3 regions of the Pseudomonas sp. NPDC088444 genome follow, and region 1 is predicted to be linked to each of the others. Evidence: riboswitches for the same ligand, from Rfam matches in the RefSeq annotation. Region 1 holds a riboswitch; each other region holds the start of a gene.
The links. A riboswitch is a leader RNA that binds a small molecule or an ion and turns the genes downstream of it on or off. The one in region 1 is predicted to bind cobalamin.
Positions count from the first base shown of each region.

Region 1 (9,951 bases):
TTCGGGAAAAGTTGCATCGCCCAGGTTGAGTCGAACTCCTGCTTCACTGAACGATCTCTACCCCATGCCGGACAGCTCCATTGCCGGTTTTCCATGACGCCAGACAGGACACTTTCATGAGTCTGCACGACAAGATCATTGGCCGCCTCGGCTTCGGCGCCGCGCCACTGGGCAACATGTTCCGCGACATCAGCGAAGAGGAAGCCATCGCTACCGTGCAATCGGCTTGGAATCAGGGCATTCGCTACTTCGACACCGCGCCGCTGTATGGCTCAGGCCTGTCCGAGCAACGACTGGGCAAGGCGTTGGCTCATGTACCACGGGACCAGTACACCCTCAGCACCAAGATCGGACGGCTGGTCTCCGATGAACTGGACTCCCAACCCCGCAGCGGCCCGTTCACCGATGGCCTGAAGAACAAGATCCTCACCGACTATTCCGCCGATGCAACGCTACGTTCCATCGCGGCCAGCCTTGAGCGCCTGAACACCGATCGGCTGGACCTCGTATTCGTTCATGACATCGCGCAGGACGCTCACGGTGACGAGTGGATCGAACATTTCAACGTCGCGCGCAAAGGTGCATTTCGCACCCTCACTCGTTTGCGCGAAGAAGGCGTGATCAAGGCCTGGGGCCTGGGCGTCAACCGTGTCGAGCCTTGCGAATTGACGCTGGATTTGAGTGAAGCACAACCCGACGGCTTTCTCTTGGCCGGGCGCTATTCATTGCTCGATCACGATCAGCCGTTGCAGCGTTTGTTCAACAAAGCCCGTGAGCACGATGCTGAATTCGTCGTCGGTGGGCCGTACAGCTCGGGGGTGTTGGTGGGCGGCAAGCACTTCGAATATCAGGAAGCGCCCCAGGCGATGCTGGACAAGGTCGCACACATTCAGGAAATCGCCCGGCAGTATCAGGTCGACATCAAGGCCGCTGCATTGCAATTCGTGCTGGCCAACCCGTTGGTGGCGGCGGTGATACCAGGGGCCAGCCGTCCGTCGCGAATTGCCGAAGACGTTGCAGCGCTCAATGCATCGGTACCGGTTGGCTTCTGGCAGGCCATGCGTGATCAGGGGTTCATTGCGGCGCAGGCACCGGTGCCCGTAAAAGCTTGACCTGCCTCGGCCCGGTTTCTGCCCGGAGGGCGAGCGTGGCTTGGTCTGGGCTTCATCTGTCACCCAAACATTGACTCAACTGTCATTTCCGATAGTCTTGCCGCTGCACTGTATACAAAAACAAATACAAATAGCGCCGGAGATTGTTGAACATGCCAGTTGACAACACCCTCGATCCAGACCTCGCTGTCCGTGCCTCCACCGCTGAATATCCCGCACTCAGCCCCCGTCTGTACAACGATGACCTGGCGCCAAGCAGGCGCGAAGGCCGCACTTGGGGTGGATACAGTATCTTCGCCTTATGGACCAATGATGTACACAATCTCGCCAACTACTCCTTCGCCATCGGCCTCTATGCCTTGGGCCTCGGCGGTTGGCAGATCATGTTGTCCTTGGCCATCGGCGCCGCGCTGGTGTATCTGTGCATGAACCTGACCGGCGACATGGGCCAGAAGACCGGGGTGCCATTTCCGGTGATCAGCCGGGTCAGCTTCGGGATTTTCGGCGCGCAGATTCCGGCGTTGATTCGCGCGGTGATCGCCATCGCCTGGTTCGGCATTCAAACTTACCTGGCCTCAGTCGTCCTGCGGGTGTTGCTCACCGCACTGGAACCGGCGCTGGACAATTACGACCATGATTCATGGCTGGGCCTGTCGACCTTGGGCTGGTTGTGTTTCGTCGCCATCTGGCTGGTGCAGTTCATGATTCTGGCCTATGGCATGGAGATGGTCCGCCGCTATGAAGCGTTTGCGGGTCCTGTGATTCTGGGGACCGTGGCCAGCCTTGCCGCATGGATGTTCATTCAGTCCCATGGACAGATTGCCTGGTCGATAAAGTCGCCGCTGGAGGGCGCGTCCATGTGGCGCAGCATCTTCGCGGGCAGCGCGTTGTGGCTGGCGATCTACGGCACGTTGATTCTCAATTTCTGTGATTTTTCTCGCTCGGCGCCGTGTAAAAAGACCATCCGCAAGGGCAATTTCTGGGGCCTGCCGGTCAACGTGCTGCTGTTCGCCTTCATCACCGTGGTCATCTGCGGCGCGCAGTTCTCGATCAACGGCCAGGTCATCGAAAGCCCGACCGATATCATCAAAACCATCCCCAATACCTTCTTTCTGGTGCTGGGTTGCCTGGCCTTTCTGATCGTCACGGTGGCGGTGAACATCATGGCCAACTTCGTCGCCCCAGCCTTCGTACTCAGCAGCGTGGCGCCGCGCTACCTGACCTTCCGCCGTGCCGGGATGCTCAGCGCCACCGTCGCGGTCCTGATCCTGCCGTGGAACCTCTACAACAGCCCGGTGGTGATCGTGTATTTTCTGTCAGGCCTGGGTGCCCTGCTCGGCCCGCTGTATGGCGTGATCACCGCTGACTACTGGCTGCTGCGCAAGGGCCGGGTCAACGTGCCGCAGTTGTACAGCGAAGACCCTGAAGGCGCCTATCACTACTGGCGTGGTGTGAACCCGCGGGCCGTCGGCGCGTTCATTCCGGCGGCGATGATTTCCACGGTCACGGCCCTGGCACCGGCCTTCGAGTCGGTATCGCCGTTTTCCTGGCTGATGGGTGCAGCCATCGGTGCCGCCTTGCACCTGCTGCTGGCCGACCGCCGCCAAACCTTCAAAGACGTCAGTGGCGAGGCCATTGCCGTCAACACCGTTCAGCATTGATCGCAAGCGAGAGACCGTCACCCATGCGAATTTTGATCGTCAACGTCAACACCACCCAATCGATGACCCAGACCATCGCCGAGCAGGCGCGCAGTGTCGCGTCGCCTGGCACTGAAATCGTCGGCCTGACCCCGCGTTTCGGTGCCGAGTCGGTGGAAGGCAACTTCGAAAGCTATCTGGCGGCGATTGCCGTGATGGACCGGGTGCTGTCCTACGATCAGCCCTATGACGCGGTGATTCAGGCCGGTTACGGCGAGCATGGCCGCGAAGGTTTGCAAGAGTTGCTGGACGTGCCGGTGGTGGACATCACCGAAGCGGCAGCCAGCCTGGCGATGTTGCTCGGCCACAAATATTCGGTGGTGACGACGCTGGACCGCGCCGTGCCATTGATTGAAGACCGGCTGAAGCTGGCGGGCGTGTACGAGCGTTGTGCATCGGTGCGGGCCAGCGGCATGAGCGTGCTGGAACTGGAGGAAATGCCGGACCGCGCGCTGGAGGCGATTGCCGGTCAGGCCGTCGAGGCGGTCAAGCACGACAAGGCCGAAGTGATTTGCCTGGGCTGCGGCGGCATGGCGGGGTTGGACCAGTTGATTCGTGATCGCGCCGGGGTGCCGGTGGTCGATGGCGTGACCGCGGCGGTGGCGCTGGCCGAATCGCTGGTGCGCCTGGGGTTGAAGACCTCCAAAGTGCGCACATACGCGACCCCGCGCTCTAAAAAGGTGGTGGGTTGGCCGTTCAAGCTCTGACCCACGCTGCCCCTGATCACGCGTAGCCACGCTCGGTCTGTAGCAGTCCGGCTTGCCGGCGGTGGCGTCCTTGAAATCGTCGCCGCCGGCAAGCCGGACTGCTACAGGTCATGCGGCGGGCAATGAGCACCCGGCGGCGACATAGCGATGTGCGATCTTGCGCCAATCGTTTACTATCCCCGCCGCCGGTTTCCACACGGAATTAATAGGGAATCCGAAGGCCCGTCCACCGGGCCGAAACGGAACTGTCCCCGCAACTGTAGGCGCTGAGCCCTGCTTCCCGTTTGCCACTGGGTCACCCCGGGAAGGCCGAAGCAGGACGACGATGCGCCAGTCAGGAGACCTGCCGGCAAGCGTCAATCATTCACCGGCGGGGTGTCCGGGGGAGGACTCCCGAGTGCGCCTCGCGCCGCTTTCGCTCGTCTGCCAGCGATTCGGGATGTACTTTCCACTGCCTGCGCCGGTCATCAGGTTCATTGGAGAAGCCCTCGATGTCGCTGCGCCGCCTTGCCTCATTGTTCACCGGTCTGACGCTGTCCAGCGCAGCCTTCGTGTCCACCGCCATCGCGGCGCCGACCCACTATCCCCTGACCGTCGACAACTGTGGCGTGCCGCTGACGTTCACCCACGCCCCGCAAAAAACCGTGACCATTGGCCAGGCGGCCACCGAGATGCTATATGCGCTGGGCCTGAGCCAGCAGGTGGTGGGCACCTCATTGTGGTTCAACGAGACCCTGCCACAGTTCAAGGCTGAGAATGCCACCATCGAGCGCCTGGCCGACAATACGCCCAGCTTCGAATCGGTGATCGGCAAACGCCCGGACTTCGTGCCCGTGCAATTCGAATGGATGGTCGGCCCCCAAGGCGCGGTCGGCACGCGCCAGCAGTTTCAGGACTTGAAGATTCCCACCTACATCCTGCCCTCGGACTGCGAGGGCAAGAACAACCTGGTCGGCGCCGACGGCACGCGCACCGAGGCGTTTCGCATCGACACGCTGTACAAGAGCATCGCGCAACAGGCAGAGATCTTCGACGTGCAGGATCGCGGCCAGCAGTTGATCGACGGCTATAAGGCTCGCCTGGCCCACGCCATCGATCAGGCAAAGCAGCATGACGCCCGCAACGTCTCGGCGGTGTTCTGGTTCTCAAGCCCCGACATCAACACCGACCCTTATGTGGCCGGGCGCAAAGGCATTCCCAACTTCATGCTCGACACCCTGGGCATGCGCAATATCATCACCTCTGACGAGGAATGGCCCACCGTGGGCTGGGAAACCATCGCCAAGGCCAACCCGACGATTCTGGTGATTGCACGCATGGATCGCCGCCGATTCCCGGCGGACGATCACGAGAAGAAACTGGCCTTTCTCAAATCCGATCCGGTGACCCGCAACATGGACGCGGTGAAGAACAACCGCATCGTGATCATGGACGCCAGTGCCATGGAATCCGGTATTCGCCTGTTCGACGGCATCGAGCAACTGGCCAAGGCCACTGAGACGCCATGAACACCTTGAGCGTCGCCCGATGGCTGGGCCACGGGGTATGGGTCAGTGCGTTGCTGCTGGTGGCGATTGTCGCAGGCGTGGCCATTGGCGAAACGTCCATCAGTCTGTCGGCCATCGCTCAGGTGCTGGCCAACAAGCTGTGGGCTGCAGGTTTCCCGGTGGACCCGATCGACGAGGGCATCGTCTGGAACTACCGCTTGACCCGTGCCATCGTCGCGGCGGCCTGTGGCGCCGGACTGGCGATTTCGGGTGTGGTGCTGCAATCGCTGCTGCGCAATGCCCTGGCCGATCCGTACTTGCTGGGAATTTCGGCAGGGGCATCGACCGGCGCCGTGCTGGTGGCCATCGTCGGCCTGGGTGCCGGGGCCATTTCCCTGTCCACCGGCGCGTTCGTGGGTGCTGTCGCTGCGTTCGCCATGGTCGCCCTGCTCGCCCGCTCGTCCCGCACCAGGAGCGGTCCCCATGCAACGGGCCAGATCATTCTCGCGGGTATCGCCGGGTCGCAGCTGTTCAACGCCCTGACCTCGTTTCTGATCACCAAATCGGCCAACGCCGAACAGGCCCGGGGCATTCTGTTCTGGCTGCTGGGTAATCTGAGTGGCGTGCGCTGGAACTCCGTGGTCCTGGCGGTGCCAGTGGTGCTGCTGGGGCTGGGTGTATGCCTGTGGTATCGACGCTCGCTGGATGCCTTCACCTTTGGCACCGACTCGGCGGCGTCACTGGGGATCCCCGTACGTCAGGTGCAAATCGTATTGATCGCCACCACTGCATTGGTCACGGCAGTGATGGTCTCCATCGTCGGTTCGATCGGTTTCGTCGGGCTGGTGATCCCCCACGCCGTGCGCATGATGGCCGGGGTGCGCCACTCGCGACTGCTGCCATTGAGTGCCTTGAGCGGCGCGCTGTTTCTGATCGCGGCGGACGTCGTTTCGCGCGTCCTCATCAAGGGTCAGGTCTTGCCCATCGGGGTCATTACCGCGTTGGTGGGGGCGCCGGTGTTCGCGCTGATTCTGATCCGGGGGAACCGCAGTCGATGAATGCTTGCGTGGAACAAGCCTGCAGCGCACTCGCAGGGGTCAATCTGAGTTACAGCGTCAAGGGCGCGGTACTGCTGCGGGACGTCAGTCTGGCGATTCGTCCGGGGGAAAACCTGGGGATTGTCGGCCCCAACGGTTCGGGCAAGTCGACCCTGATCCGGCTGCTCGCCGGGATTGTGATGCCGTCGGCGGGCGAGGTGTCATTGTCTGGCCAACGTCTGACGTCCCTGCGTCGACGCGACATCGCGCAGCGTCTGGCGGTGGTCGAACAGCAGGCCGAAACGGACGATGCCATCAGCCTGCTGCAAGCCGTGGAGTTGGGGCGCACGCCTTGGCTGTCGGCGTTGGCGCCGTGGAGCGAGGAAGACACGCGCATTGTCGATCAGGCAATGGCCGACGTCAGTCTGCATTCCCTGCGTCATCGGGCTTGGCATACGCTGTCCGGTGGCGAACGCCAGCGCGCGCACATCGCCCGGGCACTGGCGCAGCGACCGCAGATTCTGTTGCTGGACGAGCCGACCAATCATCTGGACATTCAGCAGCAACTGTCGATTCTCAAGCTGGTGCATCAATTACCGGTGACCACCGTGATTGCGCTGCACGATCTGAATCAGGCGCTGGCCTGTGACCGTCTGGCGGTGATGGAGCATGGACGGCTGGTGGCGTTGGGATCGCCCTTCGAGGTGCTGACGCCGGAGCGCTTGCACAGCACCTTTGGCGTTCACGGACACTGGCTGACCGATCCATTCGATGGCGCGCGGATCCTGCGCTTGCGATAGCAAAGGCAAATCCCCCATCCCCGCACACCCGTTACCCATGTCCCCGGTCCATACATCTTGGCGAATGGGTGAAACCGCTTCGCTCCTCGCTTGGCTCTGACTGACGCCAGAGTCCCTTCTCTCTGGCGCCGCTCCGTGAGCACGCAAGTCGCGGTCGGCGGTGTCTGGGCCATTGCGTTTAAAGAGCGACAGCACGAGCGCGGTTACGCTAGACCACCGCTGGCAAGGTAAATACGAACGTCGCGCCGCCATACCGCGCAGGCATTGCGTAGAGCCTGCCGCCATGGGCGTGGATGATGGTTCGACAGATCGCCAGCCCCATGCCCATGCCTTTGTCCTTGGTGGTAAAGAAGGCGTTGAACACCTTGTCCAGATGCTCCGGATCGACACCCGGCCCGGTGTCTTCAACACTGACGACCAGATACTCGCTGCCCACCGCCTCGCTGGTAATCGACAGCCTGCGCAGCACCTGATCGCCGGGACTCATGGCATCCAGCGCATTGAGAATCAGGTTCAGCACCACTTGTTGCAACTGCACGCTGGACCCATTCACCTGAAGCGGCGAACGGGTCAAGTGGGTGGTCATGAGCACACGCTGCTGCTCGACTTCAGCCAGTGTCAACGCGACCACATGCCGTATCACATCGTTGATCAACAACCGACGTCGCTGTTGAGCGCCCTGTCGCGCCAGCGATTGCAAGGCATTGACGATGTCTCCGGCGCGTTTGCCGTCCTGTACGATGTCGCGCAAACCGGACAGCGCCTCATCGACGCGCGGCACATCGCGGTTCAGCCAACGCAGGCTGGCGGCCGCATTGGACACCATGGACGCCAATGGCTGGTTGATTTCGTGAGCAATCGAGGCCGCCAACTCCCCCATGACCGTCACCTGCGAAACCTGCGCCAGCTTGGCCCGAGCCGTGTGAAGCGCAGTTTCGATGTCAAGACGCCGGGCGTTTTCTTCCATCAGTTCATGGTGCAGGCGAGCGGTTTCCAGCGACACCGCCGCCTGAGTGGCCAACAGTTCCAGCACGCTGGTGCCCCGTGCCGTGAACACGCCGGGCATGAGGTTGTTCTCCAGATACAGCACGCCGATTACCTGGCGCTGCTTGAGCATCGGCAGGCACAGCACCGAGCGCACGGGGTGGTCCTTGAGGTAGGCATCGTCTCCGAAATACGGGTCCACGCTGACGTCGTCGAAAATCAGTCGGTGCCGCGTGCGCATCACCCGGTACAGGATCGACACCGGCATCAGGCGCACACTGGGCACCTCGTCCGTCAGTTCCACGCGCAAGTCTTCGTCGTCGGCGTAGCCGAGCGCACACACCAGCGGCGCGTCATTCTTGACCAGCATCAGCAAACCACGCTGCGCCCCGGCATGCATCATGGTGGTGCTCATCAGGATCTCGATGAGGCGGTCCTGATCCGTTTCCTCGCTCAGGGCCTGGGCAGTTCTCATGATCGACGACAGGTCCAGTGTGTCCTGCCCGCCGGGAATGGCGATCGAGGTGCGGGAGGCCAGCAGCGCATCCCGTGATTCAGCCTGCGCCATCAACGCCTGGCGGTAGGCGGCATTTGGCGCTTGCGGCTGGCTCAGCGGCGGATTCGGGATGTCGTACAGGTGTTGCCACTGACACTGGCAAGAGCGCAGGTCGGCCAGCAAACTCGTCGCGGTCTGGTAGCGTTCGTCCGGGTTCTTCGCGATCAGCGTGTGAACCAGTTGCGCCAGCGCCGGGGGGATGTCGCCACGGGCCAGATTCAAGGCAGGCGGCTGCCGGGCGACGTGGCTGTAGACCCAGCCTACCGGGTCCTGGGCCTCGAACGGCAGATGACCGGCCAGCCATTCGTAGAAGGTCATGCCCAGTGAATACAGGTCGCTGCGTTGATCGGCATGCCGCTCGACCCGTCGCGCCTGCTCCGGCGCCATGTACGCCAGCGTGCCGCAGATCGTGTCGCCCACCGAGACATGCCCGCCGGGATGTGCTTCAACGCTCACCCCGAAACCGCTCAACCGCACCACGCCGTCGTCGCCCTCCAGCAGGTGACAGGGTTTGATGTCGCGGTGCAGCAAGCCGTGGGCATGGACTTGGGCCAGCGCGCCAGCAGCGCCCGTGGCCAGGTGCAGGAAACGCTCGAGGGTGAAAGGCTGATCGTCCAATTCGTGCAGCGGGTGCCCGCCGGGATCGCTCAGCACCAGCAGCGGCCCGTCGTCGGAGGACAACAGCGCCAGCGGCTGCAAGGCCCAGTTCGGCGACAGGCGCCCGGCCAGAGAAAACTCATGGGCCAGCCTGCGGGTGATGCTCTCTCCAGCCCGATGCCCGGCCCTGACCACCCGCCACTGCCCTTCACGCCCATCGGCAAAACGCACCCGGTAATGATTCAGTTCGCCGTCTGTCAGCAGCAATGTCCAGGTGAGCCGATCCAGCCACCCGGGTCCGAAAGCCGGTGCAGCGTCAGCCGATCCGTTCGATGTGTGAGAGACATTACTCATGAAGGCCCTTGCCAACGATGACCGCGAGTGTCGTCAAATCACGCTGTCGCCGTGGCGGTGAAAGCAGATTAATCCCTGCGAAAAATCAGACCACCCCAACAGCGGCGCTCCGAATCATAGGCCGAACTTTAGCGCTGTCAAAGTTGACCTTATTGACATGTCAAGCGCCATACCCAGTTCAATTTCCGCCCTATGAATAAATGTGCGGTTATTCATTCGAGCACTTCACCCAGGCGCTCGTGCATCTTCAAAAGTTCGATGACATTGCGCGCATTCATTTTTGTCATCACGTGCTTCTTGTGAACTTTTGCCGTAACTTCACTGGTGCCCAGTTCCGAGGCGATCTGTTTGTTCATCTTGCCGGTGATCAATAACGCCATCACTTCCTTTTCCCGAGGCGTCAGTTGATTGAAGCGTTCCCGGGCATCGCACACTAACCGACGCTCGCTGAGATTGAGAGCGTCGGCGGCCAGCGCTTCGCGCACCAGATCCAGCAAGTGCTCCGGCTCGAAGGGTTTGGTGAGAAATTCATGGGCACCGGCCTTGATGGCCTTCACCGACATGGCAATGGTGCCGTAACCGGTCATGAAAATGATGGGGAAATGCTGGCCGCGGGA
Region 1 is NZ_JBJDNK010000012.1:4,143-14,093, forward strand. It holds gene ACI2KB_RS22480 (aldo/keto reductase) at 117-1,112, shown strand; gene ACI2KB_RS22485 (NCS1 family nucleobase:cation symporter-1) at 1,265-2,773, shown strand; gene ACI2KB_RS22490 (aspartate/glutamate racemase family protein) at 2,797-3,519, shown strand; cobalamin riboswitch at 3,689-3,885, shown strand; gene ACI2KB_RS22495 (ABC transporter substrate-binding protein) at 4,011-5,027, shown strand; gene ACI2KB_RS22500 (FecCD family ABC transporter permease) at 5,024-6,064, shown strand; gene ACI2KB_RS22505 (ABC transporter ATP-binding protein) at 6,061-6,843, shown strand; gene ACI2KB_RS22510 (ATP-binding protein) at 7,052-9,334, opposite strand; gene ACI2KB_RS22515 (response regulator transcription factor) at 9,547-9,951, opposite strand, start outside.

Region 2 (9,951 bases), on a different contig from region 1:
GACAGAGAATCAGCAACCACAGCCAGACCCCGCGCTGCACCAGTTGCCAACCCCGATCGATGGAATTCGCGTCGGCGGGAGCGCCGTCGCCCAGTTGCGGCCGCTGATGCAGCTCGCCGTGATAAATCGCTGCGCCGCCCAGTTCAACACCCAGCGCCCCCGCTCCAGAGGCCATGACAGGCCCGGCATTCGGGCTGTCCCATTTCGGCGCCTGTGTCCGCCAACAGCGAAGCGCGAGCCGGGTCTTGCCCAGCAGCGCGTAGGTCAGTGCCACTAGACGCGCAGGAATGTAGTTGAGCAAGTCGTCGATTTTCGCTGCGGCCCAGCCGAAGCGCTCGAAACGTTCATTGCGGTAGCCCCACATGGCGTCCAGCGTATTGCTCAAGCGATAGAGCACCACGCCCGGCGCGCCGAGCACGGCGAACCAGAAGATCGCGGCAAACACCGCATCGCTGCCGTTTTCCAGCACCGACTCGGTGGCCGCGCGGGCGACTTCAGTGGCGTCCAGCGCCGAGGTCTGACGGCTGACGAGATACCCCACGCGACGGCGCGCTTCTTCGATGTTATCCCCGCGCAACGCCTGCGCCACCGGTTCGACGTGCTCGCCCAGACTGCGCAAACCCAGGGCGCAATACAGGGCGAGCACCTCCACCAGCCAGCCAACATACGGCAACCAACTGAGGAAAGTGGCCAACAACGTCAGAGGAATAACCGCGATGAACCAAGCGGTGACGCCATGGCTGCGCCAACCGCGACCGCCCGAGTTGAAGCGCTGTTCGATGCGCTCGGCACACCGGCCAAACGCGACCAGCGGGTGGTTTTGTTTTGGCTCACCCAGCAGCGCATCCAGCGCAACCCCGGCGACGCTCAATAACGCCACGCTCATGACTTCACTCCCCATGTGTTATCAAAGACCAACTCTTGCAGCGGACGCGCCTGCGCCCAGCCTTCCAATACCAGCATCGGCGCTGGGTAGAATTCCTTGACCGGTCCCAGGCACAGGATCGCCAAGGGTTTTGAACCGCTTGGCATCTTCAGCAAATCGGCCAGCGCCTGAGGATCGAACAGCGACACCCAGCCCATGCCCAGCCCTTCGGCGCGGGCGGCGAGCCACAGGTTCTGGATCGCGCAGGACAGCGAGGCCATGTCCATTTCCGGCAAGGTGCGACGGCCAAAAATGTGTTTTTCGCGATCGTCCATCAACGCCGCGACCAGCACCTCAGCACAGTCATTGATGCCTTCGACCTTCAGCTTCATGAAATCATCGGAGCGCTCGCCCAGCGCTTCGGCGGTGCGGATGCGCTCTTCTTCGACCTGCGCCTGAATCTGCTCGCGCACCGAGCGATCGCTGATGCGAATGAACCGCCAAGGCTGCATCAGGCCGACACTCGGCGCGTGGTGGGCCGCTTCCAGCAAGCGTGCAAGAAGCTCCGGGGCAACCGAACCACCGCTGAAGTGCCGCATGTCCCGGCGTTCGGCAATGGCCCGGTAAACGGCGGCGCGCTCCTCGTCGCTGAAGGCGTGGTCAGTCATAGCGCACCTGCGGAGTCACTTCTTGCGCTCCCACAAGGGAATGTGTTCCAACAACGGAAGTGAGCCATGATTCCAGGAGCGGCGGGTGAAAGGCTATTCATGGCAAAAACAGCGCCGCCATCGCCTGTGGGTTTGACGGGAAGTAGAAATGCACGTACGAAGCAGTCATTCGCCCGTCGCGATACACCGCTTCGGCGCCACGCCCGCCATTGGGGCTGATGCCACGGGCGATCGGGGTCAGGCCGGTGCTGGTCAGCGAATGATGATAGGTGTGCCCGCGCAACGTGCCTTCCGGCAACGCCACTGACTGCAACGCCAATGCAGCGAGGCGCTTTTGCATGACGGCCTCACCGTCGAGCAAACCCACCAGTTCGGCGCGCCGACCGTCTACATCCGTCAAGGCGTTCAACAGATAGAGCATGCCGCCGCACTCGGCCAGCAGCGGCTTGCCCGCCGCGTGGTGAGTACGAATGGCCTGGACCATCGAATGGTTCTGCCCCAAAGCCAGATGATGCAACTCGGGGTAGCCACCGGGCAGGTAGAGGCTATCGGCTTGCGGCAACGCGCTATCGCGGATCGGGGAGAAAAACAGCAATTCAGCGCCCATTGCACGCAGCAGATCGAGGCTGGCGCCGTAGGTGAACGCAAAGGCCTCGTCGCGGGCGACGGCAATGCGCACGCCCGCCAACAAAGGTTCGGCTGCCACGATGTCGGGCGCTTCGAACGTCACAGCGGGAGGCAGCGCAGAATCGCAGGTACTGGCCAACGCTTCAGCGGCAGCATCGAGACGCGCGTCCAGATCGTTCAACTCACTGGCTTGTACCAGTCCCAGATGACGGCTCGGCAATTCGATGCCGGTCTCCCGCGAGAGCGCCCCGTACCAGCGCAACCCTTCGGTCAGGCTGCCTTCGAGTAATTGCGCATGACGCACCGTGCCCACTCGGTTGGCCAGCACGCCTGCGAACGGCAAATCCGGCTGATAACGTGCAAGACCCAGCGCCAGAGCGCCGAAGGTTTGCGCCATGGCCGTGCCATCAATCACCCCCAGCACCGGCACACCGAAACGCCGGGCCAGATCGGCACTGGATGGCGTGCCATCGAACAGGCCCATCACACCTTCGATCAAAATCAGATCGGCTTCAGCCGCCGCTTCCCACAGCAAACGACGACTTTCCGCCTCGCCGACCATCCACATGTCCAGTTGGTACACCGGGTTGCCACTGGCGCGTTCGAGAATCATCGGGTCGAGAAAATCCGGCCCGCATTTGAACACGCGCACGTTACGCCCCTGATTGCGATGCAAACGTGCGAGGGCGGCGGTGACAGTGGTCTTGCCCTGACCCGACGCAGGTGCGGCGATCAGGACGGCGGGGCATTGGCGAGCGGCTTCATTCATAGGTGCAGCTCACAGCTCGATGCCCTTCTGCGCCTTGATACCGGCCTGAAACGCGTGCTTGACCACACCGATCTCGGAGACGGTGTCGGACAGGTCGATCAATTCCTGTTTGGCGCCACGCCCGGTAATGACCACATGCTGCATCGGTGGACGGCCTTGCAAGTCGCTGAGCACCTGGTCCAGATCAAGGTAGCCGTGCTTGAGGGCGATGTTCAGTTCGTCGAGGATCACCAGGCCAATCGAAGAATCACGCAGCAGTTCCTGAGTCACCGCCCAGGCGGCCTGCGCGGCGGCGATGTCGCGCTGGCGGTCCTGAGTTTCCCAGGTAAAGCCTTCGCCCATGACGTGGTAACGCACTTGCTCGGGGAAACGGCGGAAGAACAGCTCTTCGCCCGTGGCGTTGCGGCCTTTGATGAATTGCACCACGCCGCACTGCATGCCATGGCCCATGGCCCGCGCCAGCATGCCAAATGCCGAGCTGCTTTTGCCTTTACCGTTACCGGTCAGTACGAGTACCAGGCCGCACTCATTGGGGGCGCTGGCAATGCGTTCGTCCATCACCGCCTTTTTGCGCTGCATGCGCGCCAGGTGGCGTTCGTCACGTTCGAGGGATTCGCTCATCTCAGCTCTCCGCTTGAGGGCAGGTGTGGCAAACGGAGGGCGCAGACAAGGACTGACAGCAGGCATCGAAACACGTCGAGCCTGCGCAGAGCATCGCCCTCCGTGATGCTGTTGGATGGATCAGGCCGGTCTCCGGACTCATGAAAAGCCGCGCGCCTTCCCATGTTCATCGAACACAGTGGCATCGTGCGGGCCTTGGCTCATTTACCGTTGCGGAGGCAGTGCCGGGATGGATCGCAACGCGTTCGCACCGGCTTCCCTGTTTCACCCTTTGCGGGCACCTGAAACAATCGGCGAAGGTTAGAGGGTTGACTGGCGAGCGTCAATCTAAGAGACGTGGGTCATTGGCTGCTGGCCGGGAAACAGCAAACAGACAAAACGCTCTTAAGAAGTCAGTTACTGCGCGCCAGATTGGAAGGCTGAATCACTCGCTTGGCGTTCAACCAGGCTTTCTGCCAATACGGTTTATCGAGGCTGTCCAACTTGACCGTGCCACCGGTGGCAGGCGCATGAACGAAACGTCCTTCGCCGACGTAGATCCCGGCATGGCTGACATTCGAACCGCCACCCGTGGCGAAGAACACCAGATCACCAGTCTGCAACTGGCTGCGGTCGATGTCCGGACCGCGCAAGGTGATCATTTCGCGGGTCGAGCGCGGCAGCGTGATGCCTGCAGCATCGCGGTAAACGTAGCCAATCAGGCCACTGCAATCGAATCCGGAATCCGGCGTGTTGCCACCCCACCGATAAGGCGTACCCACCAGCCCGATGGCACGCAACAGCACGTCATCGGCGACAGGCGAAGAAAATTGAGGGGGAGCGGAAATGACAGGCCTGGAAACGACCTTGGGCGGGGATGGCGGAGGATTGCTGGAACAAGCGGCCAGCAATGCAGCCAGTGAAGCAACAGCCAGGCGAACCGTGTACGACATAAACACAACAACCTTTTTAGGATGCGGCTTACTCTGCCGGGAGCCGGGGCTGGGTGCAATCGGGGTTTCCCCGGTTGCACCCCCGGTAAAAACGGTTACTTACGATGTTGGCGCTTGAGTGTAGTCGAGGTCATAGCAGTCGTCGTTTCCGGGACCTTGGAAGGTGCCATGGCCAACGCGCGCTTGGCTTCGATGAAGGTACGGGCCCAGTAAGCGTCATCGAGACTGTCGACGCGCACGCCACCACTGCGACGGCTGCTGGAATGGATGAACTGGTCATCACCCAAATAGATGCCGGCGTGACTCACACGACCACGGCCCGCCGTGCTGAAGAACAGCAGATCGCCCGGCTTGAGATCATTACGCTTGACCAGCGGGGCATCGATATTGATCATCTCGCGAGAAGAACGCGGCAGGCTCATGCCCGCTTCTTCACGGAACAGGTAGCCGATGAAGCCACTGCAATCGAAACCGGACGTGGTGGAGGTGCCGCCGAAACGATAGCGAGTGCCGATCAACGACTTGCCACGTTCCAGAATGCTGTCAGCCAGCACTGGCAACTGGTAAGGCTTGTTGTCAGCGAACTGGGAAAGTTCGTCTTCGGTGGCGATTTCGTCGTCCAGAACGGAAGTCGAATAACCGGCACGGTTAGCGGATTGTGCAGTGGCAGAGTCCTTGAACTGTGGATTCTGCGCCTGTTGTTGCGACGCTGGCATCTGGGCCGCACAGCCGAACAGCAGGGTAACGAGTGCGAGAGGCACGAGGGGTGCGAAGCGATTTAGCATGGGCACGACCGTGGCTAATGTGTAAAGAAGCCGAGACTATGCCCTCTATCGTCATCATTTGCAAATTCAATCGACACAAATGTGACTTACCAGTGACTCCATGACATCTAAGGCTCGGCATTTCATAAATGCGTCCATATGCCTGGAGTGATCGGTCGGCGACGGATTGATCTCGGCAGTAAAGCCTCCCGTGACCCGCGTGCGCAGCATCGGCTCGTGAATATACGGGAAGCTGGCGGTGGTTCCAATGCTGAGCACAGCATCAAAGCCTTTCGCCATCTCTTCACACAGCATATTCAATGCCAGCTCAGGCAACATTTCCTCGAACAAGACGACCGGCGGTCTCAGTACGCCATGGCACTGCGCGCACAACGGTGGAAGCGGCCGTAGCAGGTGAGCGCTCAGATGTGGGTCTTGCGCGCTGCAAGACTGACAGTAGAGCGGCGCCATCTGCCCATGAATCTCGATGAGACGCTCCGGCGGACTGCCCGCCGCACGATGATAGCCGTCGACATTTTGCGTCAGCACCCAACATTCCGGCTTGTATCGCTGCAACTGCGCGATCGCATAATGCGCCGCATTGGGCTGCCCGCCGAGGCAAGCGCTGCCTAATTGGGCAATGTACTTCCAGCACAGAGCAGGATCGCGACGCAACATCGGACCGGACAATGCCATCTCGATGGGCAACCCATCGTCAGTCTGGCCGTTATACAGGCCGCCCACGCCGCGATAGGTCGGCAAGCCCGAATCCGCCGAAAGCCCGGCGCCGGTAATGATCAGAATGCGTTGAGCGCGGCGCAAGGCTGCGGCCGTCTGCAGGATCACTGCCGGATCGACCGCTGCCAGGCTCACCAGCCAAGCGTCTCTTTAAGGAAGGGGATCGTCAGCTTGCGCTGGGCCTGCAATGAGGCCTGATCAAGCTGTTCGAGCAGATCGAACAATGCGCTCATGCTGCGCTTGCCACGGGTCAGGATGAAATGCCCGACCTCGTCCGTCAGGTGCAAACCCCGACGGGAAGCACGCAATTGCAAGGCGCGCAGTTTTTCTTCATCGGACAACAGGCGCATCTGGAACACCAGCGCCATGGTCAGTCGGGATTTGAGATCCGCCAGCTTGACCGGCAGCTCACGGGGCGAGCAGGACGCGGCAATCAACAGGCGACGCCCGCTGTCACGCAGGCGATTGAACAGGTGGAACAGTGCCTCTTCCCACTCAGGCTTGCCCGCCACGACCTGTAAATCATCGAGGCAGACCAGTTCGTATTGCTCAAGGTGGTCGAACAGCTCGACACCCTCTTCAAGCAGCTCGGCCATGGGCAGGTAAACGGCGGGTTCGCCCAATTGCTTGAAGCGCAGGCAGGCAGCCTGCAGAAGATGCGTGCGCCCTACCCCATTCTTGCCCCAGAGGTAGATGAGGCTTTCCGTCCACCCGGCGTCGGCTTCGCACAGGCGCTCGACATAGCCAAGTGCCGCAGCATTGGCGCCGGGGTAGTAATTGATGAAGGTGGCGTCGTCACGCAGACGCACACTCAGGGGCAGCTGAACGGGTTTCATGCTGGCTGAACGGTTCAATGATGAACCGCCAAGGGGCCTCTGTGTAAAGTGTGCAAAGTTTATACCCGCCAAGCGAGCCGCACAATCCGCCAGACAGCCTGCAAAATCAAAGGGTTGCGTCTAGCCGGGAGCCAGACCTTGGAATATGGAGCATGGCAAGACACGACAACGCTGGACGAACGCAACCCCGTGGGAGCGAATTCATTCGCGATTGGCCGGTACAAACGATAGAGATTCTTCGTCTGCAAGTCCGAATCGCGAATGAATTCGCTCCCACAGGTCACTCATCAACCAGACTACGGATCACAAGTCCGGATCTTCCGCCCCGCCGTAGATATCCGAATCCTTGTACAGATCGTGCACATGGCGCACCAGGACCATGATCACCGCTGCCACCGGCAACGCCAAAAGGATGCCGGTGAAGCCGAACAGCTCACCGCCCGCCAGAATGGCGAAGATCACCGCCACCGGGTGCAGACCGATGCGATCGCCCACCAGCAACGGCGTCAGCACCATGCCTTCCAGCGCCTGACCGACCATGAACACCGCAACGATGCCGAGCATCGGGTACAGATCACCGCCAAACTGGAAGAAGCCCGCCAGAATCGCCGAACCAATACCGATCACAAAGCCCATATAAGGCACGATGGCCGCCAGCCCCGCGATCACGCCGATCAACAGCCCCAGCTCCAGACCGACCAGCATCAGGCCCGCTGCGTAAATCACGCCCAGCGCGACCATCACCAGCAACTGCCCGCGAATGAACGCGCCGAGCACTTCGTGACACTCATCGGCCAGCGCAACAATCTTCTTCTCGCGATGACGCGGCAACAGGCTGCGGACCTTGGCCATCATCACGTCCCAATCCCGCAGCAGGTAGAAGCAGACCACCGGGATCAGCACCAGATTGGTCAGCCAGCCGATCAACGCCAGCGTCGATGTGGTGGCCTGGGCCAGCACGATCCCGACGATATCGCCGGTCTGGCCCATATGCTCGGAAATGGCCGCCTTGACCTTGTCGAACTTCCAGAAGCCGTCAGCCAACCCCAACTTCGCCTGAACCCACGGCAATGCGGTGTGCTGCAACCAGTCGAGCATCTGCGGCGCCAGCTCATACAACCGGTAAAGCTGCTTGGCCAGCATCGGCACCAGCACCAGCAACAGGCCCATGAAGATCAGGGTGAACAGCAAAAACACGGTCACAACCGCCCACGTGCGGGACATTTTGAGCTTTTCCAGCCGATCGGCCAGCGGATCGCCCATGTACGCCAGCAACAACGCCACCAGAAATGGCGTGAGAATGGCGTGCAGCAACCAGACAAACAGGCACAGCAGGAGAACCCCACCTGCCCAGAACCAACGACGCGTATCAGTCATTACTGCCCCTTAAATCCATTCATGCGATATCCCTCTGAGCGTTATCACCAGCGAAAGTGCAGTGTCTGCGCAGCGGCTGGAGCGGGAGCAGGGACCGGCGCAGTTCCGGCAACCGGCACTTGCCCGGCATCGACCGGCGCACTGGCGACTTCACCCGCAGGCACTTCCTGCAACTTGGCCAGCGACAATTGCGAACGCAGTTGATCCGGGCTGCCGCTGACATCGAACACGACTTTGTCGGCATCCGCCGATTTCAGACGACCGCCAAACGGCTCCAGCAAACGCTCCAGTTGCGCATAACGTTCCAGCGTCATGCCCTGTACTTCCAGCGCCATGCTCGACGACGCCCCCGGCTTGACCACAAAGCGTGGAGCCAGATGCTGACTCACGGCCAGCAACACCGCGTCGGCCAGGTCGGCGGAACTGGCGCCGGACGCACTGCCCTGCTCCATTTTGTCGCCCAGCCACAGGTGCCATTTGCCCTGCCACTGCTCGCCATTCTGTTGGGCGTGGACAGCCAGAATCGCATCGGAGCCATAGCGCTCGGAGGCCTGCTTCAATGGCGTGACATCACTGCCATCCAGCGTCTTGGCGGTGCCGATGCCCTGCTCGCCCAAGTCAGCCAACGGCAGACGCAACGGCAAGCCACGGTGCTGAGCGGCGCGACGCAGAGGCTCAGCCGTCGCCTGCCCATCGCCCACCAGATTGGCGCCATCGGTAGCGTCGTTCAGCCACCAGGCCATGATCACCGGGCGGTTGGAACCCCAGAGCGACAGCCCCGCCTGACGCAAGGCGCGTTCGGTGCTGGCCGGGTCGAAATCCACTTGCAGAGATTCGGGCGGACCGGCGTCGTAGCCGAATTGACTGATGATCTGTTGCGGATCCTTGCGCACGTCGGCCAGGCCCGGCCCTTGGGCGGCCTTTGGATCGCCGGTCAGGCGCATGACCAGCGTTTCCAGCGCCGCCTGAGTGGCGCGGGTTTTCTCGTCAGGGGTCTGACCGCTCACCGGCTCACGCACCTGATACAGATTGTTCACCGTCTCGGCCAGCGCCGGGAGGCTCATGAGGGACAGACAACCCACCAACAGGCAGTTTTTCAGGCGCATAAAAATTCCCAGAAAACGAAAAACGCAGCTTATAAATAGCTGCATGAAAAAATGACTGGCTCGACTCAGACCGCAGCGCTGCCCGAATCGCTCACACTGAAGAGGAACTTACACCTTTTACAGTGACCGACGAACGGCTGAAGCCTGAACAGACGCGTTATTTTTTCTTCATCATGGCCCTGCCCGTCGGCCCAAGGATGGCCGCTTGAGCCCAACCCTGATAAAATCGCGCGCCTTCGCAGACCGGCGATGACACAGCCACGAGCCGTCCGCTTCCCGGTCGTTACTCCGAATTCCCCCCTATAGGCCTGGATAATGAGCAAGCAACCCTCCCTGAGCTACAAAGACGCCGGTGTAGACATCGACGCCGGTGAAGCATTGGTCGAACGCATCAAGGGCGTTGCCAAGCGCACCAAGCGCCCGGAAGTGATGGGCGGCCTGGGCGGGTTCGGCGCACTGTGCGAAATTCCGGCAGGCTACAAACAACCGGTTCTGGTTTCCGGCACCGACGGCGTGGGCACCAAGCTGCGCCTGGCACTGAACCTGAACAAGCACGACAGCATCGGCATCGACCTGGTGGCCATGTGCGTGAACGACCTGGTTGTCTGTGGCGCCGAGCCGCTGTTCTTCCTGGACTACTACGCCACC
Region 2 is NZ_JBJDNK010000013.1:107,005-116,955, reverse strand. It holds gene cbiB (adenosylcobinamide-phosphate synthase CbiB) at 1-886, opposite strand, end outside; gene bluB (5,6-dimethylbenzimidazole synthase) at 883-1,533, opposite strand; gene ACI2KB_RS23880 (cobyrinate a,c-diamide synthase) at 1,631-2,929, opposite strand; gene cobO (cob(I)yrinic acid a,c-diamide adenosyltransferase) at 2,939-3,550, opposite strand; cobalamin riboswitch at 3,656-3,850, opposite strand; gene ACI2KB_RS23870 (C40 family peptidase) at 3,943-4,482, opposite strand; gene ACI2KB_RS23865 (C40 family peptidase) at 4,578-5,267, opposite strand; gene ACI2KB_RS23860 (NAD-dependent deacylase) at 5,334-6,113, opposite strand; gene hda (DnaA regulatory inactivator Hda) at 6,116-6,820, opposite strand; gene ACI2KB_RS23850 (AI-2E family transporter) at 7,124-8,197, opposite strand; gene ACI2KB_RS23845 (DUF2066 domain-containing protein) at 8,242-9,303, opposite strand; gene purM (phosphoribosylformylglycinamidine cyclo-ligase) at 9,619-9,951, shown strand, end outside.
Region 2: linked by a shared signal. The riboswitch ahead of cobO (cob(I)yrinic acid a,c-diamide adenosyltransferase) and the one ahead of ACI2KB_RS22495 (ABC transporter substrate-binding protein) in region 1 are both predicted to bind cobalamin.

Region 3 (9,951 bases), 130 kb from region 1:
ACGACTGCGGCAAGGGGGAAATGTGGGGTGTCGGTCATGGTTGGACTCGGTTGATGCATCATCAATCTGGGCTCACGCAGTACGCCTCTGCCTAAGCGGGCAGAATCGAACGAAGCGGCGCGATCTCATGTTTCTTCTATATCCAGCAGCAGGTTCTCCAGCGCCTGCCGGTACTCACCCGGCTCCTGCCACAACCCCCGCTGCTGCGCTTCGAGCATACGTTCGGTCATGTCCCGCAGGGCCTCGGGGTTGTGATGCTGGATGAACTCACGGGTTGAAGGGTCGAGCAAATAGGCGTCGGCCAGTAACGCGTACTGATGATCGTCAATCAGCTCGGTGGTCGCGTCGAAGCCAAACAGAAAGTCTACCGTCGCAGCCATTTCGAACGCGCCTTTATAGCCGTGGCGCTTGGCCCCTTCGATCCACTTCGGATTCGCCGCCCGCGAACGGACTACGCGGTTCAGCTCTTCCTTCAGGCTGCGCACCTTCGGTAAGTCGGGCTGGCTGTGGTCGCCATGGTAGCTGGCCACCTTCTCGCGGCCCAGGCTTTCCGCCGCCGCGAGCATGCCGCCCTGAAACTGGTAATAGTCGTTGGAATCCAGCAGATCGTGCTCGTGGTTGTCCTGATTCTGCATCACGGCCTGCACCTGGCTTAGACGCTTGGCGAAGTCCCGCCGAGCGGGCGTGCCTTCGTCCGCGGCGCCATAGGCATACCCCCCCCAATTCAAGTAGACCTCGGCCAGATCCTCGCGGCTTTGCCACAACCGTCCGTCGATCGCACCCTGCACCCCCGCACCGTACGCCCCCGGTTTGGCACCGAAGATCCGCCAGCCCGCCTGTCTGGCCGCTTGTTCGGCGCTCAGCCCCTCGCGCGCGTATTGCTCGCGCTCCTGACGCACGCGGGCGGCCAGTGGGTTCATGTCATCGGGTTCATCCAGTGCCGCCACCGCTTGTACAGCGGCGTCGAAAAGAAGAATCAGGTTGGCGAAGGCATCCCGGAAGAAACCGGACACCCGCAGCGTGACATCGACCCTGGGCCGGTCCAGCAGGCTCAGCGGCAGAATCTCGAAATCGTCGACCCGCTGGCTGCCCGTGGCCCACACCGGACGCACGCCCATCAACGCCATCGCTTGCGCGATGTCATCGCCACCGGTGCGCATGGTGGCGGTGCCCCAGACCGACAGGCCCAGCTGGCGCAGGTCATCACCGTGATCCTGCAAGTGCCGCTCCAGCAACAGGTTGGCCGACTGGAAGCCAATGCGCCAGGCGGTCATGGTCGGCAGGTTGCGCACGTCCACCGAGAAGAAATTGCGCCCCGTCGGCAGCACGTCCAGACGCCCGCGACTCGGCGCGCCGCTCGGCCCCGCCGGGACGAAGCGCCCCTTCAATGCATCCAGCAGGCCCTGCATTTCGGCTGGTCCACAACCGTCCAGCCGGGGCGCCACGCTGTCTTTAATGGCCGCGACGATGAACGCCAAGTCAGCGTTTTCAAGGGAATCGACATCATGCGTGCCATCGAGCACGCGCTCGATCAAACGAGCGGCGTACAACTCCAGTCGCTCGCGGGCATCCCCCAGCGTGCGCCAGGGATCCGCGCTGACGTCGCGTAAAACCTGCGGCTGATCGCCCTGCCACGGATCGCCCAGATTGCAGTCCAGCGGGTCGAAATCCAGCGCCAGCGCCTGAGCCAGCGCTCGCAACAGGCTCGCATTGGCGCCACGCCCATCCCCTCGGGGCACCCGCAAAATCGCCAGCAAGGTGTCGATGCGCAAGCGCCCGCTGGGGGATTCACCAAATACGTGCAGGCCATCGCGAATCTGCGATTCTTTCAGGTCGCACAAATAGGTATCGAGACGGGGCAACCAGATCGCCGCGTCAGTGTCGCTGTCGAGGTTTTCATCCAGCGCCAGTTCGCGGTCGATGTGGGTCTCGCGCACCAACGCCAGAATGTCCCGTTGCAGCTCGCGAGCACGCCGAGGATCCAGCAACTGCGCCTCGTAATACTCGTCGGCCAGCAGCTCCAGATTGCGCAGCGGACCGTAGGTTTCGGCCCGAGTCAGCGGCGGCATCAAGTGATCGATGATCACCGCCTGCGTACGACGCTTGGCCTGCGCACCCTCGCCCGGATCGTTGACGATGAACGGGTAGACGTTCGGCAGCGGGCCAAGGATCGCGTCCGGCCAGCACTGCTCGGACAAACCGACGCCCTTGCCCGGCAGCCACTCCAGGTTGCCGTGCTTGCCGACATGAATCAGCGCATGGGCGCCGTAGCAGCGACGCAGCCAGAAATAGAACGCCAGATAGCCATGGGGCGGCACCAGATCCGGGTCGTGGTACACCGCGCTGTGATCGACGTGATACCCCCGCGCCGGTTGAATGCCGACGAAGGTCAGGCCAAAGCGCAGCCCGGCGATCATCATCCGGCCATTGCGGCACATTGGATCGTTATGCGGCAAACCCCAGCGCTCGATCACCGCATTGCGATTGGCTTCTGGCAACGCGTCAAACGCCGCGAGGTACTCGTCCATCGCCAGGCTTTGGTGGCACGGGCGTTGATCGAGGCTGTCGGGATCATTGGTGACACCGCCGAGCAAGCCGTGAATCAACGCCGTGCCGCTTTCCGGCAGCCCCTCGACGGGGTAGCCCTCATCCTGCAACGACCTGAGAATGTTCAGGGCCGCCGCCGGGGTGTCGAGCCCTACGCCATTGCCGATGCGGCCATCACGGGTCGGGTAGTTGGCCAGAATCAGCGCCACACGCTTGTCGGCATTGGCCGTGCGCGCCAGCAGCACCCAGCGCCGCGCCAACTCGGCGACGAAATCCATGCGCTCGGGCTGGGCGCGGTAGCACACCACGTCGGACTGGCTGCGCTCGCTGCGCCAAGCCAGGTCCTTGAAGCTGATCGGCCGACTGATGATGCGCCCGTCCAGCTCGGGCAGCGCGATGTGCATCGCCAGGTCGCGCGCGCCCAATCCTTGTTCGCTGGCCTGCCAGCCCGGTTCGTTGTCCTGGGCACAGATCGCCTGGATCACCGGGATATTTCGACGAAACGGTCGTAAATGCGGTGCCTCGGGCGTCGACTGGGCAAAACCGGTGGTGTTCAGGATGATTTCGCAGTCGACCTCATCCATCCAGTCCTGCACGGCATCGAGACAGGCAGGCTCTTTGAGGCTGGCGACAGCGATGGGTAACGGATTCAGCCCTTGGGCCATCAGTCGTTCGCAGAACACGTCGATGAACGCGGTGTTGGCCGCCTGCAAGTGCGAGCGATAGAAGAGCACAGCGGCCACGGGTTGACTGGCGTGCCATTCAACCTGCCAGTCGCTGAGCGATGCATTGCCCTTGCGCGGGTGATAGATCGCCACGCGGGGCAACGCCTGCGGCTCGCCCCAGGGGTACTCGCGCCCTAGCCACCGACTGGCCAGACAATTGAAAAGCTGCAAGGCGTTGTGCTTGCCGCCTTGGCGAAGGTAATGCCAGAGGCGCTCGCGGTCTTGCGCAGGTTCGGTGCTCAGGTCGCTGAGTTCAGGGTCCGGACGGTCATCACCGGGCACCAGAATCAGCTTGATGCCACGCGCGGCCAGTTCCACCAGGCGCTCCACGCCGTAGCGCCAATAACCGATCCCGCCGTGCAGCGAAATCAGAATGATCTTGGCATGACGCAGCACCTCGTCGACGTACAAATCGACCGAAGCGTGGTTCTGCACCTGCATGGGGTTGGCCAGGCGCAGACTGGGGTAATCGTCCGGCAACTGCTGCGCGGTCTCCGCGAGCAGCGCCAGATGGGAGTCACCGCTGCACAAAATAACCAGATCGGCAGGGGTCTGACCGAGGTCCGCGATGCTGTCGTCGGGGACGAAGCCACCGGGCTGGGTGCGCAGCAAATGCATGGGTTAACCCTGAATGGCTTCGCGCAGTTGGGCTTCGAGCACGGCGGCGTCCAGGTCCTGGCCGATCAGCACCAGACGGCTTTCGCGGGCCTCGTCGGCCTTCCAGGCGCGGTCGAAGTGCTTGTCGAAGCGCGTGCCGACGCCTTGCACCAACAGGCGCATTGGCTTGCCCGGAATCGCCACGAAGCCTTTGACCCGCAAAATGCCGTGCTGCACCACCGCCTGAGTCAGCGCATCAAGCAACAAGGCTTCGTCGGCTTGCGGCAGGGAGATGGAAATCGAATCGAAGGCGTCATGATCGTGATCGTCGTGGTCATCGCCATCGTGATGGTCGTGATGAGTCTTGCGACCATCGATGTGCACTTCGGACTCTGCACCCAGGCCCAGCAATACGCTCAACGGCAACTGCCCTTTGCTGGCCTCGATGACTTTCACCGCAGGTGGCAGTTCTTCCGCGACCTCGGCACGCACAGCAGCCAGTGCATCGGCGTCCAGCATGTCGGCTTTGTTGAGGATGACCAGGTCGGCGCTGGCCAGTTGGTCGGCGAACAGCTCATGCAATGGCGACTCGTGGTCCAGGTTTGGGTCGAGCTTGCGCTGGGCGTCCACTTGATCCGGGAAAGCTGCGAATGTACCGGCCACGACGGCCGGGCTGTCGACCACCGTGATCACCGCGTCGACGGTGCAGGCGTTGCGGATTTCCGGCCACTGGAAGGCTTGAACCAGCGGCTTTGGCAGGGCCAGACCGGAGGTTTCGATGAGGATGTGATCCAGATCGCCGCGACGGGCGACCAGTTCCTGCATCACCGGGAAGAACTCTTCCTGAACGGTGCAGCACAGGCAACCGTTGGCCAACTCGTACACGCGACCGGTGGCCTCTTCCTCGGTGCAACCGATGGTGCATTGCTTGAGGATTTCGCCGTCGATGCCCAACTCGCCGAACTCGTTGACGATCACCGCGATGCGACGCCCTTCGGCGTTGTCGAGCATGTGGCGCAGCAGCGTGGTCTTGCCCGAGCCGAGAAAGCCGGTGACGATGGTGACGGGAAGTTTGGCCAGTGATTTCATGGTTGCCCTCAGGCGCAGCGGCGGGCAAACAGGACGAGAACTGCAAGGCCGTCGCAGTCGACAGGCAAGCCGTTCGATTCGCCACCGGATCACCCCGCCCGGTTGTAATGAGAATACGTGGACGTGACGTCCGTTCGAGGCAGGTCTCCTGGCTCACGGTGGCGAATCGGCTGGCGGTTGCCAGTGATCACGCATTCATCGCGCCTTCCCGCTCGCGCAGTGGCTGTGCAATGAACATGACCGTTTACAGTTGCGGGGGCAGCTGTGGCTTGTACCACATTCCCTTCTTAGCGCCGACGCCTTGACAGAGCGGATCGGCGAACCTCAAGTGCGCAAGGCTACGCAGTGGCTTGACGAAGGTCAATGCGCAAGCGGAGCGAACCCGGCGCACCGCTAGTGCAATAACGCTTCAATCCCTTCGACCAGGCATTGCAGACTCACGGGCTTGTGCAGCACCACGGCGTCCGCTTGGCATTCAGCGCGCACCGATTCCAGGTCCGCATGGCCGGTGAGCAGCAAAATGGGCAGACCGGGCCTGATTTCCCGCAACACCCGAGACAACGCCACCCCGCTGAAATCTCCCATCGCGCAATCGCTGACCACGATATCCGGCGCGCGCTGGCGAATGGATTCGATCGCCTCAAAGCCACTGGACACCGACGCCACTGAATAACCTGCGTCGACCAACAGATGGGTCATGACCTCGCGCAAAGAAGCGTCATCGTCGACCAACAGCACGTTCGCACGGCTGGCCGGGATTTCGGCGCTGGCTTGCCCGGACGTCTGCACGATTGACTCATTCACGCCATCGCGAACCCTCAGCAGCAGGGTCACGGTGGTGCCACCGGCCATACCGCAATGGAGGGAAACGGTGCCACCCGCCTGCGCGGCAAAGGCTGACACCTGCGACAACCCCAGCCCGGTGCCCTTCCCCGCCTGTTTGGTTGTGAAGAAAGGTTCGAAGACCTGCCGGGCGATGGCTTCCGGAATGCCTGGCCCGTCATCTTCGACCGTCAATTGCAGGTACAGCCCATCGGCCAACGACTCATGCTCGGTCAGGGCCACCAGCGAAGTCGCCACACGAATGCTGCCCGCACCGCTCATCGCATCTCGCGCGTTGACCAGCAGATTGAGCACTGCGGCCTCCAGTTGCGTGGCATCGCACAAAACCAGCGCCGGCGCAGGCTCCAGTGCGAAGCGAAGGCTGACGTCCGGACTCAGGACACGGCCGAACAGCTCTTCGAGGTTGCGCAGTTGAGCGCTGACATCCAGCAACCTTAACGCCGATGAGTCCTCCCGCGTGAATGCCAGCAGTTGTGCGATCAGCGAAGCGCCCTTGCTCACCGCCTGAAGGCCCACCGAGGCCCAGCGGCGGACATCCGCGGGTTTTTCCGCCTTGCGTTCGACGAATTGCAGGCTGGCACTGATCGCCTGCAGCAGATTGTTGAAATCATGGGCGATGCCGCTGGTGAGCTGACCGATGGACGAAATCCGCTGGCTTTGACGCAGTCCGGCATGGACGTGCTGGTCATCGCCCAGCGCGTCGATAACCTTGCGACTCAAGCTGCGGGTCTGCTCGTCTTTCAAAAGGCTGAACTCACGCAACTGCATCAGCGCCGAGGTTTGCCGGGCCAGGGCTTTCAACGCAGACACCTGCCGAGCGTCCAGTGTGCGGGGCATCCTGTCGATGACGCACACGGTGCCCAACACGAACCCTTGATCCGTCACGATGGGCGCCCCGGCATAGAACCGTATGAACGGCTCGCCCAGCACCAACGGATTGTGGGTGAAGCGTTCATCCTGAGTGGCGTCCTCGACGATCAGCAATTGGTCGGGCTCAAGAATCGCGTGGGCACAGAACGCTTGGTCGCGGTGGGTTTCGCGCACTGGCAGGCCAACGCACGCCTTGAACCACTGGCGCTCTCGGTCGATCAGCGAGACGAGCGCGATGGGCGTGGCGCAAATCGTCGACGCCAGCGCAACGATGTCGTCGAAAGCCCGCTCCGGAAGGCTGTCCAGAATATGCAGACTCTCCAGTGCCTGGATACGTCGGGCTTCGTCAAGCGGTAGCGGCGCGGGGCGATGGGTCATGGGTTCACGCTGATCGGGGAAGTCTGGCGGGCGGCGGTACGGGATATCCGATCAATATTCGAGCAGCGGGTTCCGTACCGGATCGCATCATGCCCATTCGCCGCCAGTGCTGGCAAACCGGAGAAGTTCGGGGTCGATCCGTCGGCCACTCAGTGATTGATTCGACAGGCGCCATCGGTCGCGGAAAAAACAGCGCGCCCCTTTCGATAGAGCGCATCGATGAATTCATCGGAACAAGCGATTGGACGCTCTAGCATCGGATCGGTAGCTTGCTCATCAACTGAGTACGTCTTTTTCGACGTTTCTGCGATGCGACCTGAAGTCGCACACCAACACCCTCAAATGGATTGGCGCCGTGCCCGCTGGCACGTTCGCGCATCAAGACCGGACGCTTGACCCCATCATTAATCGTTGCCTGACATGCGACCTCGTGTCGTGTTGTCGGCCATTGCGTGCGAGTTTGAAAACATGTCCATCAATACGCCCCAACAGATCGCCGAGATCACCATCGAAGCCGGGGTCAAGAAATCGCACTTGCCGATCGCCTCGATCCTGGTGCTGGGTTTCCTGGCCGGTGCCTTTATCGCATTGGGTTTTCTGCTGGACATCCACGTCAGCACCATGATTCCAGGTTCGTGGGCCTCGTTCGGCAACCTGCTGGGCGCGGCCGTGTTCCCGATTGGTCTGATCCTGACCATCCTGGCGGGCGGTGAATTGCTCACCGGCAACATGATGAGCCTGCCCACTGCGTTGTTCGCCGGGCGCATCACGCTGGGTGCTGTCGCCCGCAACTGGGCACTGGTGACCTTTGCCAACCTGATGGGCGCGCTGTTCATCGCCTACTTCTTTGGCCACGTGCTGGGCCTCACCGAAGGCGCCTATCTGGCCAAGACCGTGGCCATCGCCAAAGCCAAGGCCAGCGCCGATTTTGGTCAGGCATTCATCTCCGGCATCGGCTGCAACTGGCTGGTGTGCCTGGCGGTCTGGCTGTCGTTCGCCAGCAAGGACGTGACCGGCAAGATCATCGGCATGTGGTTCCCGATCATGGCATTCGTGGCCATCGGCTTCCAGCACGTGGTGGCCAACATGTTCGTGATTCCTGCGGCGATATTTGCCGACGCGTTGAGCTGGGGCGACTTCATCGAGAACTTCTGCGCCGTGTTCCTGGGCAACGCGGTGGGGGGTGCAATTTTCGTCGGTCTGGCGTATTACGTGTCTTATTCGAAGGCCGCACAGGCCTCACTGACCGGTGAAAACGCTGCTTCTGCCGAACAACCGGTCAGCCAGAAGATTTAACGATTCAGCGGCGAGCTTCGCCCTTCGTGAAGCACGCCATGAGCCTCTGCCACGCAACACGCTGCCGAGAACACACATGTCGAACCGGGTCCTGATTGACGGGTATTCACGCAAAGTCGATTACGTTCGGATGTCAGTGACTGATCGCTGCGACTTTCGCTGCGTGTACTGCATGGCCGAGGACATGACGTTCCTGCCACGCCAACAGATTCTCTCCCTCGAAGAAATCCAGCAAATCGCCGAGCGCTTCGTGGCGTTGGGCACGAAAAAGATTCGTCTGACCGGTGGCGAGCCGCTGGTGCGCGCCGGGATCGTCGGGTTGTGCAAAAACATCGCCGCCCTGCCCGGTCTGCGCGAACTGTGCATGACCACCAACGGTTCGCAACTGGAAAAACTCGCCGCCCCTTTGTTCGAGGCAGGACTCAAGCGCCTGAACATCAGCCTCGACAGCCTCGACCCCGCCCGTTTCAAGGAGCTGACCCGTACAGGGGATTTGAACAAGGTCATCGCCGGAATCGACGCGGCAAACGCGGCCGGATTCACCCACACCAAACTCAACTGCGTGGTGATGCAGGGCCGCAACGATCACGAGATCAATGACCTGGTGGCCTTCGCCATCGATCGTGGCCTGGACATCACGTTCATCGAAGAAATGCCGTTAGGCATTATCAGTGAACACAGCCGCGCCGAGTCGTTTTTCTCCAGTGAACAGGTGCGCGAGCGCATTGCCGAGCGTTACACCCTGGTCAACTCCGCCGAGTCGACCCAAGGTCCGTCGCGCTACTGGCGGCTGGCGGAAGCACCCGACATTCGCGTCGGCTTCATCTCGCCTCACAGCCACAACTTCTGCGCCACCTGCAACCGGGTTCGGGTCACCGTTGAAGGGCGTTTGTTGCTGTGCCTGGGCAACGAGCATTCCGCCGACCTCAAAGCCGTGCTGCGCGCCAACCCCGGCCAACCGGAAAAACTGGAAAACGCCCTCATCGAAGCGATGAAGCTGAAGCCCTACCAGCACAACTTTGAGATCAGCGACGATGTGCAAGTGGTGCGGTTCATGAATATGACGGGGGGGTGAGCCCGCGTCACCTGCCTGCTTCTGATTCTGGGCGTAGCCCGTAGGAGCGTGGCTGCGCTCAGAATCCAAAGTCAACAACTACCCCAACAACTGACTCACCACCGCCCTCAACTTCCCCGGTTTCACCGGTTTGTTCAGCAGCGGCGCATTGAGCGCTTGCAGCGCGCGCCTACAGAGGTCGGTGCGGTCGGCGGTGATCATCACGCAAGGGATCTCGACAGCAAAGTGTTCGCGAAGGTTGGCCACGACGTCGCAGCCCAACACGCCATGGTCGAGGTGGAAGTCGAACAGGATCAACTCCGGCGCGCGCCCTCGCAGTACCTCCAGGCAAGAGACTTCATCAGTGGCGGTCAGCACTTCACACCCCCACTGCCCCAGCAACCCGGCCATGCTGTCGAGAATGCTGATTTCGTTGTCCAGCACCAGCAAGCGACGCCCCGGCAGCGGGTTGCCGATACTCGGCTGGTGCTGCACGACCACATTGACCGGCATCGGTTTTTCTTCGGACAGCGGCACGTCGAAGGCAAACAC
Region 3 is NZ_JBJDNK010000012.1:139,066-149,016, forward strand. It holds gene ACI2KB_RS23075 (ATP-binding protein) at 1-38, opposite strand, end outside; gene cobN (cobaltochelatase subunit CobN) at 126-3,890, opposite strand; gene cobW (cobalamin biosynthesis protein CobW) at 3,894-4,958, opposite strand; cobalamin riboswitch at 5,079-5,300, opposite strand; gene ACI2KB_RS23090 (response regulator) at 5,352-5,762, opposite strand; partial or broken gene ACI2KB_RS23095 (ATP-binding protein) at 5,757-7,049, opposite strand; gene ACI2KB_RS23100 (formate/nitrite transporter family protein) at 7,518-8,345, shown strand; gene moaA (GTP 3',8-cyclase MoaA) at 8,422-9,420, shown strand; gene ACI2KB_RS23110 (NahK/ErcS family hybrid sensor histidine kinase/response regulator) at 9,499-9,951, opposite strand, start outside.
Region 3: linked by a shared signal. The riboswitch ahead of cobW (cobalamin biosynthesis protein CobW) and the one ahead of ACI2KB_RS22495 (ABC transporter substrate-binding protein) in region 1 are both predicted to bind cobalamin.